4 regions of the Vibrio sp. 811 genome follow, and region 1 is predicted to be linked to each of the others. Evidence: predicted binding sites of a transcription regulator. Region 1 holds the regulator's gene; each other region holds the start of a gene.

Region 1 (3,203 bases):
CAGGCATCATTGATGTAACGAACATTGCTGAGTTACCAGATGAAGAATACTTCGGCCCACTTCTGCAAGTGGTGCGTTACGAAGGGTTAGACAAAGCCGTGGCGCTAGCAAACGATACGCGCTTTGGCTTATCTGCTGGTTTGGTCTCAACCGACGACCAAGAATGGGAATACTTCGTTGACCACATTCGTGCAGGTATCGTGAACCGTAACCGCCAGCTCACTGGTGCAAGCGGTGATGCGCCATTTGGTGGTCCGGGGGCGTCGGGTAACTTGCGCCCAAGCGCTTACTACGCAGCAGATTACTGTGCGTACCCAATGGCATCAATGGAAGGTCAAGAAACTGTCTTGCCTGCAACATTGAGTCCAGGTGTAGCGCTATAAGTTTTTATTATAGAGTCGCAACTATGCATTGCGGCTCACCCTGCCGGCGCATCATTTAGGTATGGGTTGTAGTGATCGTTGGCAGAACACGAAAAGTGAGCAAAGACTCGGAAAAGCGTGTTGACTGACTGGCATTTACCGTCACAGGTTGATGGTTGCTCGTTCATTATTCTGGACAACTCTTGTGGTGAACGAGCAGCCAACTTCCGCTTACCTTTAAACTCTACATCTCGTAACAAGGAGTCGTTATGACGCCCGATGTGTTATTTGAATCGCTATGGCAAGATTACATTCAACGTCTTTGCCCTTCGGCTGCTAAAGTGCATCAGCTGCTTCAAGAAGATGAGCCTCTGATTAATGATCATATAGCTTTACGTACCTTCAATATCGCGCCTCTTGGTATTGAAACTCTAGCTAAGCCATTTGTAGCTATTGGTTACAAGGCGTGTGGTGATTACGTTTTCGAAAGCAAAAAGCTGGTTGCTAAGCACTATGAGCACCCAGATCCGAAGCAACCTAAAGTATTTATTAGTGAGCTAAAAGTTGAAGAGTGCTCGTCTGAGCTACAAGAGATTGTGAAAAATTTGGTGGCACAAGTCGATGCTGACAAGCTGAACGATAGCGCATTCTTACATGGTGGACGCTTGTGGGATTTAAGCTTTGCTGATTACCAAACGTTGGCTAAAGAAAGTGAGTACGCATCTTGGCTTGCGGCGCATGGTTACGGAGCAAACCACTTCACGGTGAGCGTTAACCAGCTCAATGAATATGAAGAAGTGAAGCAGGTAAACAATCATCTGCGTACCGCTGGGTTTACCATTAATGAAAATGGTGGTGAAGTGAAGGGCACTCCTGAGGTGTTGCTAGAGCAGTCATCGACCATGGCAGATAAAGTAGCGGTTCGTTTTAGCGAAGGCACTGAAATTATCCCTGGCGGGTTTTATGAATTTGCTAAGCGCTATCCGATGGAAAATGGTGATTTGTACCCAGGTTTCGTGGCCGCTTCAGCTGACAAAATCTTTGAAAGCACGAATGGCTAAGTTTTAGGGTTAACCTGTTAAGCTTACTCATTAGTGTTCGCTGCACCCTATCTCATTTGGTCATGAGTAAATAAAAAGCCACCAATGTTGCCATTGGTGGCTTTTATAATTTTGTTCGTGTCACTCTAGTTCGAGATTAACGAGTACCGTAAACCACGATGGTTTTACCGTGAGCAGAGATTAGGTTCTGCTCTTCTAGCATCTTCAAAATACGACCTACTGTCTCACGAGAACAGCCAACAATTTGACCGATTTCTTGACGAGTGATCTTGATTTGCATGCCGTCTGGATGAGTCATTGCGTCTGGTTGTTTTGCAAGGTTCAGAAGCGTCTGAGCGATACGACCAGTTACGTCTAGGAACGCCAGGTCACCCACTTTTTGGCTAGTTACTTGAAGACGACGAGCCATCTGCGCAGAAAGACGCATTAGGATGTCTGGGTTTACTTGGATAAGCTGACGGAACTTCTTGAAAGAAATTTCAGCAACTTCACAAGGAGATTTAGCACGAACCCAAGCTGTGCGCTCTTGGTCTTCCTCGAATAGACCAAGTTCACCAATAAAGTCTCCTTGGTTTAGGTAAGAAAGGATCATCTCCTTACCTTCTTCGTCTTTGATAAGAACCGCAACAGAACCTTTAACGATGTAGTACAAAGTTTCTGCCTTTTCGCCCGCGTGAATTAGCGTGCTCTTTGAAGGGTACTTATGAATATGACAGTGTGAAAGAAACCACTCTAATGTTGGGTCGGTTTGAGGTTTACCTAGAACCATAATATCTCACTTCCTCTGCAGGGTACGCTTGCGCTATCCATATTTTAGCTAAGCCTGAATTAGGCCTACTAGAATAAGAGCACTTTTTATATGCTGCAAGCTCTCTTGTGTTTCGGTAAGAAATAGTATCCTTTTTCGAAAACGATTTCTTGATTTTAATCGTGCCATGATTGAGATTTTGTAAGCAAAACTGTGCACATGATCACGGTATGAAAAGTAAACATCTTCGCAGGCAGGTTTTTAGCCAATTTTCCCTGTTTCGATGAGCTGTTGTAGGATAGGCCGAACTATGAGCTCCATTGCAAAGCTCATCTTACCGCCGGGCACGACAATCGTGTTGTGGCGTGACATGAATGAGCCATCAATCATGGCCAGCAGATATGGGAAGTCGACATTCTTGATACCGCGTAGGCGAATCACCACAAAACTCTCATCCAAACTAGGGATGCCTTTTGCATTAAGTGGGTTGGAAGTATCAACGGTCGGTACGCGCTGGAAGTTGATGTGAGTACGAGAAAACTGCGGAGTGATATAGTTGAGGTAATCGTCCATGGATCGCACGATTGAGTCCATTACCGCTTCACGCGAATGGCCGCGATCGCGAGTGTCACGTACGAATTTTTGGATCCACTCTAAGTTCACAATCGGCACCATGCCAATTAAGAAATCCACATGTTGAGCAACATTAACATCGCCATCGACCACGCCACCATGTAACCCTTCATAAAACAGCACGTCGCTGTTTTCGGGTAAGTCTTGCCACGGTGTAAACGTGCCTGGCATTTGATTGTAGGGAACCGCTTCGTCAAACGTGTGCAGATAACGGCGCACGCTGCCAGTACCATCATGCCCGAACTTACGGAAAAACTCTTCTAATCCCGGGAAGTCATTAGCTTGTGGGCCAAAGTAGCTAATGTGTCGACCTTGCTCGCGGGCTTTGCGAATTTCGATGTCCATTTCTGGGCGAGTAAAGCGATGGAAGCTATCGCCTTCAACCCATGCGGGTTTAAC
Region 2 (3,203 bases), on a different contig from region 1:
CTCGTATTCTTCGGTGTATCAGAACCGATGTCCCATTTTAGTTCTGCGATTGGTGGCGTGAGCGTTGAGAATGGTGTACGTACTGACTGGGCACCGCTGGGTGGTGCAGAGGGCGATGCAACTGCAGCTTCGGCATTAGGGATGGCTGCGACGATTTACCACTGGGCACTTCATCCGTGGTCAATATACGCGCTCTTGGCTCTTGGACTGGCTATCTTTTCATTTAACAAAGGTTTGCCACTCACCATGCGCTCAATTTTTTACCCTTTGTTTGGTGAGCGTGTATGGGGTTGGACTGGTCATATTATCGATATTCTTGCAGTGGTAGCGACGGTTTTTGGTTTAGCAACATCGCTAGGCTACGGTGCGTCTCAAGCCGCAACGGGTTTGAACTTCCTGTTTGATGTCCCAATGACCAATACCACGCAGGTTATATTGATTATTGGTATTACTGCGCTCGCTTTAATCTCTGTTGTGGCTGGACTCGATAAGGGCGTGAAAATCTTATCTGAAATCAACATGGGTCTTGCAGCGCTGCTATTGCTATTTGTTATTGTTGTTGGCCCGACGATTGCGATTTTAACTGGTTTCTTCGAGAACATCGTTTCCTATGTGGCTAATATCCCTGCCTTATCTATGCCATTTGGACGAGAGGATGTGAATTACTCTCAAGGCTGGACGGCGTTTTACTGGGCGTGGTGGATTTCTTGGTCACCATTTGTGGGTATGTTCATCGCACGTGTGTCTCGCGGTCGTTCAGTTCGTGAGTTTATTATTTGCGTTATTCTTATCCCATCTTCAGTTTGTGTGTTATGGATGACGGCTTTTGGCGGTAACGCAATTAGCCAATACGTTAATGATGGCTACGAGGCGGTGTTTAACGCAGAACTACCTTTAAAACTTTTTGCCATGTTAGATGTTATGCCATTGGCTGAGATAACATCTTTTGTCGGCATTATCTTAGTCGTGGTGTTCTTCATTACCTCTTCTGACTCAGGATCACTGGTTATTGATACTATTGCTGCGGGCGGTAAGGTCGATGCACCAACGCCACAACGCGTGTTCTGGTGTACGTTTGAAGGTTTGGTTGCGATTGCATTGATGTTGGGTGGTGGTCTAGCTGCTGCTCAAGCAATGGCGGTGACGACTGGTTTACCATTTACTATTGTTTTGCTTGTTGCAACGGTATCTTTGATAAAAGGTTTGATGGATGAACCTCGTCCAAAGGCGGTTTCTAAGAAATCAAAATAACTAGTATCAGCAGTTAAATTATTGATAAAAGCGGTATGCGAAAGCATGCCGCTTTTTTTTGGATTTCTATTTTTCTCTGAGAAATGAACAGCATGGAAAATGGTCTTATTCTGGTTGTTTTTTGTACTGCGCATTTAGGTGACTATTTAATAAATTAGACCTCGAACTATTTTAACTTTTGGTTAATAGGTTTGTTTTTGTGATCTATATCACAAAAATACCGATAAAAAGGCGGATTATTTGATTTTTAGTCGCGAGGGATGCCCATAATAAAAAGGAAATTTAATTAGACCTCAAAGGATATGTATTTTCACATGATCACATCAGCACCTTGGGTCCTTTATCCAGAGATTGGAGAAGACTCAAGTAAAAAATGGATTTTTCGTGAACCTAAAATCTCTGATGGTGACGACATTTACAGCTTGATTGCAGACTGTCCTCCATTGGACATGAACTCATCTTATTGCAATTTCCTACAGTCTACGCATTTCAGCAAAACCAGTATTTTGGTTGAGCAAAAAGGCGAAATCGCAGGTTTCATTTCCGGTTATCAGAAACCAGACGAGCAAGACGTTTTATTTGTCTGGCAAGTTGCAGTCTCACCTCGCTTTAGAGGTCATGGTTTAGCATTCCGCATGTTGAAAGAACTTCTCACCCGAGAGGAATTAGGCGGTGTTAAATCGGTAGAAACTACCATCACGGAAGATAATAAAGCCTCTTGGGCACTGTTCAAAAAGTTAGATGCGATGAACGGCAATTCTGGCCAAGTAAGCACATTTTTGGATGAAGAAGCCCACTTTAAAGGCAAACACGATACAGAATATTTGTATCGCATTCCTCTCAAATAATCCTCAAACAATAGGAATTAAAAACGGTCTCATCATGGATATTTTCAAAAAGCAGGAATCCAACGTACGCTCATATTCAAACAATTTCCCGGTCGTTTTTCGTAAAGCGAAAGGCTGCTGGCTAGAAACAGAACAAGGTGAACGATACTTAGACTTCCTTGCTGGAGCGGGATCTCTAAATTATGGCCATAACAATCCAGTACTAAAACAAGCGTTGCTTGAGTACATTGAAATGGACGGTATTACTCACGGTTTGGATATGCACTCAGAAGCGAAAGCATCGTTTCTGGAAGCGTTGGATACTTACATCCTTAAACCAAGAAACTTGGATTACAAGGTTCAGTTTACGGGCCCAACAGGCACTAACGCTGTTGAGGCGGCATTGAAGCTGGCTAAAAAAGTAAAAGGCCGCGACAGCGTCGTTGCGTTTACTAACGGTTTCCATGGTTGTACTGCTGGCGCACTGGCTGCAACGGGTAACCAGCATCACAGACAAGGTAACGGTTCTAGTCTAAGTAACGTCACTCGTATTCCATTTGAAGGTTACGCTGGCGTAGATGGTCTCGCGCTGTTCGAAACCATGCTAAATGATAACTCTGCAGGTATGGATAAACCAGCCGCTGTACTTCTTGAAACTGTGCAGGGTGAAGGTGGTTTAAATGCTGCTTCAAACGAGTGGTTACAACGTTTGAGCAAAATCTGTAAAGCCAATGACATTCTTGTGATTGTCGATGACATTCAAGCAGGTTGCGGACGTACCGGTACTTTCTTTAGTTTCGAGCCGTCTGGTATCCAACCGGATATCGTGACGCTATCGAAGTCGATCGGTGGTTACGGTTTGCCGATGGCTGTCGTATTACTTAAGCCTGAGCTTGACCAGTGGAAGCCAGGCGAGCATAACGGTACGTTCCGTGGCAATAATCACGCCTTTATTACTGCTGCAAAAGCACTAGAAATTTACTGGGCAAACGATGATTTTGAAACACACATCAAGCAGTGTTCAGACAAGGTAAGTGCTGTTATTGACCGTTGTGTTCGTCGCTTTCCACAAATGTTTGTGCAGAAAAAAGGCCGCGGCATGATGGTTGGTATTGAATGTATCAA
Region 3 (3,203 bases), on a different contig from region 1:
TGAACTTGGGCCAGGTCTAGCAACACTTAACTACCTTGCAACCACATGCCGCAAAGAACAAAAGCTTGATGTCGAGCTCTCCGAAAAACAGCAGGGCTACCGTGAGCTCAACATGTTGCTTTCAGATTTAGTAGAAGCAGAAATCGCCACCTATGAGAATGGCGTTTTAACGTTTGCAGATGAAGATGCTCGACGCTTTTCAAACGGTGAGTGGTTAGAAACTTTGGTTCACAGCACCGTGAAGCAAATCCAAGACACCATGCCAACGATCCAAGATCGATCGTTAAATGTTCAGGTTTATCGCAAACTTGGTGAAAGTGAAGTACGCAATGAGTTAGATGTCGCAACAGTTGTAAACAATAAGCTGCACATCATCGAGTGCAAAACCAAAGGCATGAGAGATGACGGCGACGATACTTTATATAAGTTAGAATCGCTTCGCGATCTATTAGGTGGCTTACAAGCGCGCGCAATGTTGGTGAGCTTCCGTCCTCTTCGTCACAATGACATTACTCGTGCTGAAGACTTAGGGCTAGCCCTGATTGGCCCTGATGAGCTTAAAGATTTAAGAACGCACTTAACTGCTTGGTTTAAAGACGCGGGCGGTTCAGACGAGATATAGTGCCATTAAGAAAAGCTAAAATTCACAACGATAAAAAGCAGCATTAATGCTGCTTTTTTTATACCTAAATTTTAGCTGTACGCATTTCTATAACTAGAAAAAAACCAGAGGTTAGCCTCTGGTTTTTTCTGTTTGTTTAAATGCCAACTATAGGGGCTTAAAGCATTTTACGCGCTGCTTCTACAACCACTTTAATTGAACGCGCTTCCGTTTCTTTCAGAGTTGAATGATCTGGAATCTCTTTTTGTGTACGGTTGATGATAACACCTGCCACACAACCCGCTTTTAAACCAGAGCTCGCACACATTGTTAGCAGTGTTGCAGACTCCATCTCGAAGTTAAGTACGCCCATGTCTTGCCATTCTTGCATAGAGCCTTGGAAACGCTTAACAACACGACCAGAGAACGTATCGTAACGTTCTTGACCAGGGTAGAACGTGTCGCTTGATGCAGTCACACCCATGTGAACTGTAGCGCCAGACTCTTCTACCGCTGCTTTCATTGCGGTTGCTACTTCAAAGTCAGCAACTGCTGGGAATTCCATAGGAGCAAAGTGTAGGCTCGCACCGTCAAGACGAACTGACCCCGTCGTTACGATCATGTCACCCACGTTTACATGCGGTTGAATTGCACCCGTTGTACCAACACGTAGGAAAGTACGAACACCAAGCTGTGCCAATTCCTCAACTGCGATAGAGGTAGAAGGACCACCAATACCTGTAGAACAAACCACAACAGGTTTACCGTCTAGCTCTGCACGGTATAGCGTGTATTCACGATGGCTTGCTAGAAATACTGGATTTTCCATTTGTTCTGCGATTTTTTGAACACGCGCTGGGTCACCAGGAATGATCGCTAGAGTCGCACCATTAAGATCAGCTTCAGTAACACCTAAATGGAATACAGCTTGAGACATAAGTCGCTCCTTATTGTGGCTTATTTTATGAACAATAAGCTCATTAATCAGTTATTGGGTACAGATGCACTGTAGCGAACCTTTCACCAACATAGAGTGATCACAATCACAATGACAAAATGTAATGAAAGTGAAATTTCAAACAAAACTGGTATTGATCACACTTTAAGGGGCGTTAAATCATTTTGTTGCATAGCAATGCGTGATTTCAAGGACGAGAAAAACGTCTGATCGCATCAGGTGAATACGGTTAAAAAAAGCCCGATACACGAATGCCTCGGGCTATTAATGAGTGGGATCATTGGTTAGGTCAGTTATTTGATCTGTTTGGACTCAAAACGAAGTAATCTCAACGCATTCAATGTCACCAGTGCTGTTGCACCACTGTCAGCTAATACTGCAACCCACAACCCAGTAACCCCAAGTAAACTTGTCACTAAGAATACACCTTTCAAACCTAGCGCTAACGCGACATTCTGACGAATGTTACTTAGCGTCGCACGCGACAGTTCTATCATGGCAGGTAGCTCAATCAACCGGTTGTGTGTTAACGCCGCATCAGCAGTCTCGAGCGCAACATCCGTACCGCCTCCCATCGCAATACCAATGCTCGAAGCTTTCATGGCTGGAGCATCATTGATACCGTCTCCCACCATCGCAACGGTATGTTGTTGTGATAGTTTCTCGACGTAATGCACCTTGTCTGCAGGTAACAAACTCGCTTTATAATCCAAGCCTATTCTATTTGCCATTGCTTCTGCACTTCTCGGGTTGTCACCCGTTAGCATCACCGACGTGACCCCAAGTTCCTTCAACATTGCGATGGCTTGCTGGGCATCTGAGCGCAATGTATCTTGCCATGCGATCACGCCAATGACCTCGTCATCGTAACGAACAATGACAACCGTTTTACCTTGTTGTTCCAACGTAACCACTTGCTCTTTGGCTTCTTGAGAAAGTGGAAAGTCTGCCTTTGAAGGCGTGACCACTTGGACCATTTTTCCATCGACGTAACCAGTGACACCAGAGCCTACTTGCGCGGTTTTATCCAACGCTTCAGGAATAGTAAGCCCCTTCTCTTGCACTTTGGTAACTAAAGAAACCGCTAGAGGATGACTTGAACCAACCTCGATTGACGCAGTTAGGCTAAGTAACTTGTCTTCATCCATATCAAAAGCAAAGACGTCGGTCACTTCTGGTTTACCTTGCGTCAGTGTCCCAGTTTTATCAAATGCGACAGACTCAACCTTGCCAAGCAACTCAAGCGCCGCTCCACCTTTGATCAATGCGCCCCGCTTAGCCGCTGCCGCCAAGCCAGAAGTGATCGCCGCAGGCGTTGAAATGACTAATGCACATGGACAAGCAATCAACAGCAGGGCGAGTCCTCGATAGATCCACGTTTCCCACGGTTGGGCAAATAGTAATGGCGGCGTAACGATAACCATCAGAGACACCAACATCATTAGTGGCGTATACCAACGGCTAAATTTATCAAGAAAGCGTTCTAATGGTGCCTTACGAGATTCGGCTTCTTCAATCAAATGAAGAATTCGGTCTATCGCATTCTCGCCCTGACGGGAAGTCACCTGTAAGCGAACCACTTTATCGACAACCACAGCCCCGGCCATCACTTTGCCACCGGTTTGATGTTCAACGGGAACAGAT
Region 4 (3,203 bases), on a different contig from region 1:
AGGCTTTTCGCCCGCTTTGATGTGCCATGAATGCGGTTGGATTGCAGAATGTAAACGCTGTGATGCGTACTATACGTTCCACCATTACAGCAACGAAATACGCTGCCATCACTGCGGCTCACAACAACCGGTGATTCATCAATGTCAGGGGTGTGGTTCAACCCAATTGGTTACCGTCGGCGTAGGAACGGAACAACTCGAACAACAATTGGCTCAGTTATTTCCAGAATACAACGCCATTCGCATCGACAGAGACAGCACACGTCGCAAAGGTAGTTTGGAAGATGCCCTTGAATCGATTCGTAAAGGTGAACATCAAATTCTGATTGGCACCCAAATGCTGGCTAAGGGGCACCATTTTCCAAATGTAACGCTCGTTGCTCTTTTGGATGTTGATGGCTCTCTCTATAGTAGTGACTTCCGCGCTTCCGAGCGACTAGCGCAGTTGTTTATTCAAGTCGCAGGTCGTGCCGGCCGCGCAAGTAAACCTGGCGAGGTTATCCTACAAACCCACCATCCTGAGCACAGCTTGCTGCAGGCCCTGCTTCAAAAAAACTATCGCCACTTTGCTATGACTGCTCTGGAAGAACGCAAATTGGCTCAGCTTCCGCCTTATAGTTTCTTGACTCTGTTTAAAGCAGAGGCGAACCAAAGTGAGGTAGTTGAAGACTTCCTGCGTCAGGTTCGCTTTACGTTAGAGTCACACCCTCTGTTCGATGATTCCTGCATGGTGTTAGGCCCTACTCCTTCACCTTTGGCCAAGCGGGCTGGTAAATACCGTTGGCAACTATTACTGCAAACTCAGCATCGTTCATTGATGCAAAAGTTATTAACCAGTGCCAAACCTGCTATTGAGTTGTTGCCAAATGCTAAGAAAGTACGCTGGAATTTAGACATAGAACCACAAGATCTCAGCTAGCAAACGTTTAACTATGTAATGAATTACCATTTAATGTGACCAGAATCACACCAAGATTACAGTTTTTGTTAAACAGACCGTAACTTTCACTTTAGAAATGAATAGACTATCCAAATTAGAAAAGTCTAAAGTGACTTGTTTGCACAGGCTTAGATTAAAACAATGACTATTCCCACAAATTGATATCGCGGTGAAGAATCCATTTTCCCACTCGTTAACACGAACTGAGCGAAGAGCAAACACAGCTCTAACTCGGTTTGATTACTCTGATTTCAAACCGGAATAACGTCATCTTGGCAAAAAATAAATGAGAGGTTAAAAACTATGGCGACAATGAAGGATGTTGCCCAGCTTGCGGGAGTGTCTACGGCTACGGTATCTCGAGCCTTAATGAATCCAGAGAAAGTCTCTTCTTCTACAAGAAAGAGAGTAGAAGATGCCGTACTTGAAGCGGGTTATTCTCCAAACTCATTAGCGCGTAACTTACGTAGAAACGAATCAAAAACCATTGTTACTATCGTTCCCGACATCTGTGATCCTTATTTTTCTGAAATTATTCGCGGTATTGAAGATGCAGCCATGGAACATGGCTATCTAGTCCTGCTGGGCGATAGCGGACAACAGAAGAAACGCGAAAGCTCTTTCGTAAACCTCGTATTTACTAAGCAGGCAGATGGAATGCTACTGCTTGGTACAGATCTACCATTCGATGTCAGTAAGCCAGAGCAAAAGAACTTACCTCCGATGGTAATGGCGTGTGAATTTGCGCCAGAGCTCGAGCTTCCGACAGTACATATTGATAACCTGACCTCAGCATTTGAAGCGGTGAATTACCTGACTCAATTAGGTCATAAACGCATTGCTCAAATCTCTGGACCAGATACAGCAATATTGTGTCAGTTCCGCCAGCAAGGCTACCAACAAGCCCTGCGCCGTGCCGGCATCAATAAAGATCCACAATATAGTGTCATTACTGAGTTCTCTTTTGATGGCGGAGCAAAAGCCGTTCGTAAACTGCTCGAATTGCCAGAACCACCAACGGCTATTTTCTGTCACTGTGACACAATGGCCATCGGCGCAATTCAAGAAGCGAAAAAGCTTGGCTTACGAGTACCGCAAGATCTCTCTGTTGTGGGCTTTGATGACATTAACTTCGCTCAGTACTGCGATCCACCGTTGACCACCATCTCTCAACCTCGCTATGAGATTGGTCGACAAGCGATGCTAATGATGCTCGAGATGTTAAAAGGCCACGACGTGCATTCAGGCTCGCGTCTGCTTGAAACTAATCTCGTCATTCGTGGAAGTGCAGCGCCACCACAGCGCCCTTAACCTAAAGATTAGGTATTCATCCCCAAAGCGGTGCCAAGGCGCCGCTTTTTATTTACCCCTCCTGCTTTTTGTATATCCCCGAATAAACATAAGCGAGAACAGAAACACACTCCTACACTCGGACGTTGTCGCGCTTTAGCTATCAAGATTCTATCAATAGGGTGTTTTCTCAACTCGTTCTGGATTAACATATTTGCAAGAATCCTTGATGACCAGAAATAACCGTGGCAAATAGAGATTATGTAAGACGGGGGCGAGGCGCCCCAAAAAAGTCGACAAAAAAACAGCCGCCGAGAAGAAAAAAACCTTGGCGCAGTGGCCTGCTCGCTATCTTGCTCGTGGGCGGTTTTGGCTATGGTCTTTACCTTTTGAGTAGCGACCCAGAACCTAAACAACCAGTCGTGAAGCAGCCAACAACCACTGTCAGCAAACCAAAGCCGAAAAAAGACTTGCCGCCACCACCAGAAGAAAAATGGGAATATGTTGAGTCACTACCGAAACGTGAAGTTGAAGTTGTGGCTAAAGAAATTGAAGTTTCTAAAATTCCTTACATCATGCAGTGTGGCGCGTACAAAACTCAGGCACAAGCGGAAGAGCGCAAGCTTGCAATCGCGTTCCAAGGGATGTCGAGCAAGATTCGTAAGAAAGAAGGCAGTTCATGGTATCGCGTGGTGCTAGGTCCGTATAAGTTCAAACGTGATGCAGAACGTGACCGCCATAAACTGCAACGCGCGAAAATCGAGCCGTGCGCGATTTGGAAAGAAAATCTTTAAACTCAGGCCCTAGGAGCTAAGATCCTAGGGCCTTTCTTTTTGCCCCCTTGAATCCCCATTTCTCCTCCCCCATATACTGAATTAAATCCAAAGAGAAATAATCAAGAGGTCGACTGTGACTACCATTGTATCTGTACGTCGAAATAATAAAGTCGTCATCGCGGGTGATGGCCAAGTAT

What was found. The regulator CRP, encoded in region 1, controls carbon source genes, mostly activating them, when cyclic AMP is high. The targets are predictions, from matches to a motif close to TGTGANNNNNNTCACA.
Region 2: the regulator CRP is predicted to act here: its motif matches at 1,450-1,465, upstream of ectA (diaminobutyrate acetyltransferase).
Region 3: the regulator CRP is predicted to act here: its motif matches at 1,634-1,649, upstream of udp (uridine phosphorylase).
Region 4: the regulator CRP is predicted to act here: its motif matches at 954-969, upstream of cytR (DNA-binding transcriptional regulator CytR).

The regions. Positions count from the first base shown of each region.
Region 1 is NZ_JAWOUB010000031.1:7,920-11,122, forward strand. It holds gene astD (succinylglutamate-semialdehyde dehydrogenase) at 1-383, shown strand, start outside; gene R7Q46_RS23525 (DUF1338 domain-containing protein) at 632-1,423, shown strand; gene crp (cAMP-activated global transcriptional regulator CRP) at 1,560-2,192, opposite strand; gene R7Q46_RS23535 (phosphoribulokinase) at 2,433-3,203, opposite strand, start outside.
Region 2 is NZ_JAWOUB010000002.1:161,470-164,672, reverse strand. It holds gene R7Q46_RS04465 (BCCT family transporter) at 1-1,251, shown strand, start outside; gene ectA (diaminobutyrate acetyltransferase) at 1,566-2,099, shown strand; gene ectB (diaminobutyrate--2-oxoglutarate transaminase) at 2,134-3,203, shown strand, end outside.
Region 3 is NZ_JAWOUB010000002.1:657,934-661,136, forward strand. It holds gene R7Q46_RS06755 (DUF1887 family protein) at 1-622, shown strand, start outside; gene udp (uridine phosphorylase) at 780-1,538, opposite strand; gene R7Q46_RS06765 (zinc/cadmium/mercury/lead-transporting ATPase) at 1,853-3,203, opposite strand, start outside.
Region 4 is NZ_JAWOUB010000004.1:304,984-308,186, forward strand. It holds gene priA (primosomal protein N') at 1-919, shown strand, start outside; gene cytR (DNA-binding transcriptional regulator CytR) at 1,223-2,251, shown strand; gene ftsN (cell division protein FtsN) at 2,476-3,024, shown strand; gene hslV (ATP-dependent protease subunit HslV) at 3,140-3,203, shown strand, end outside.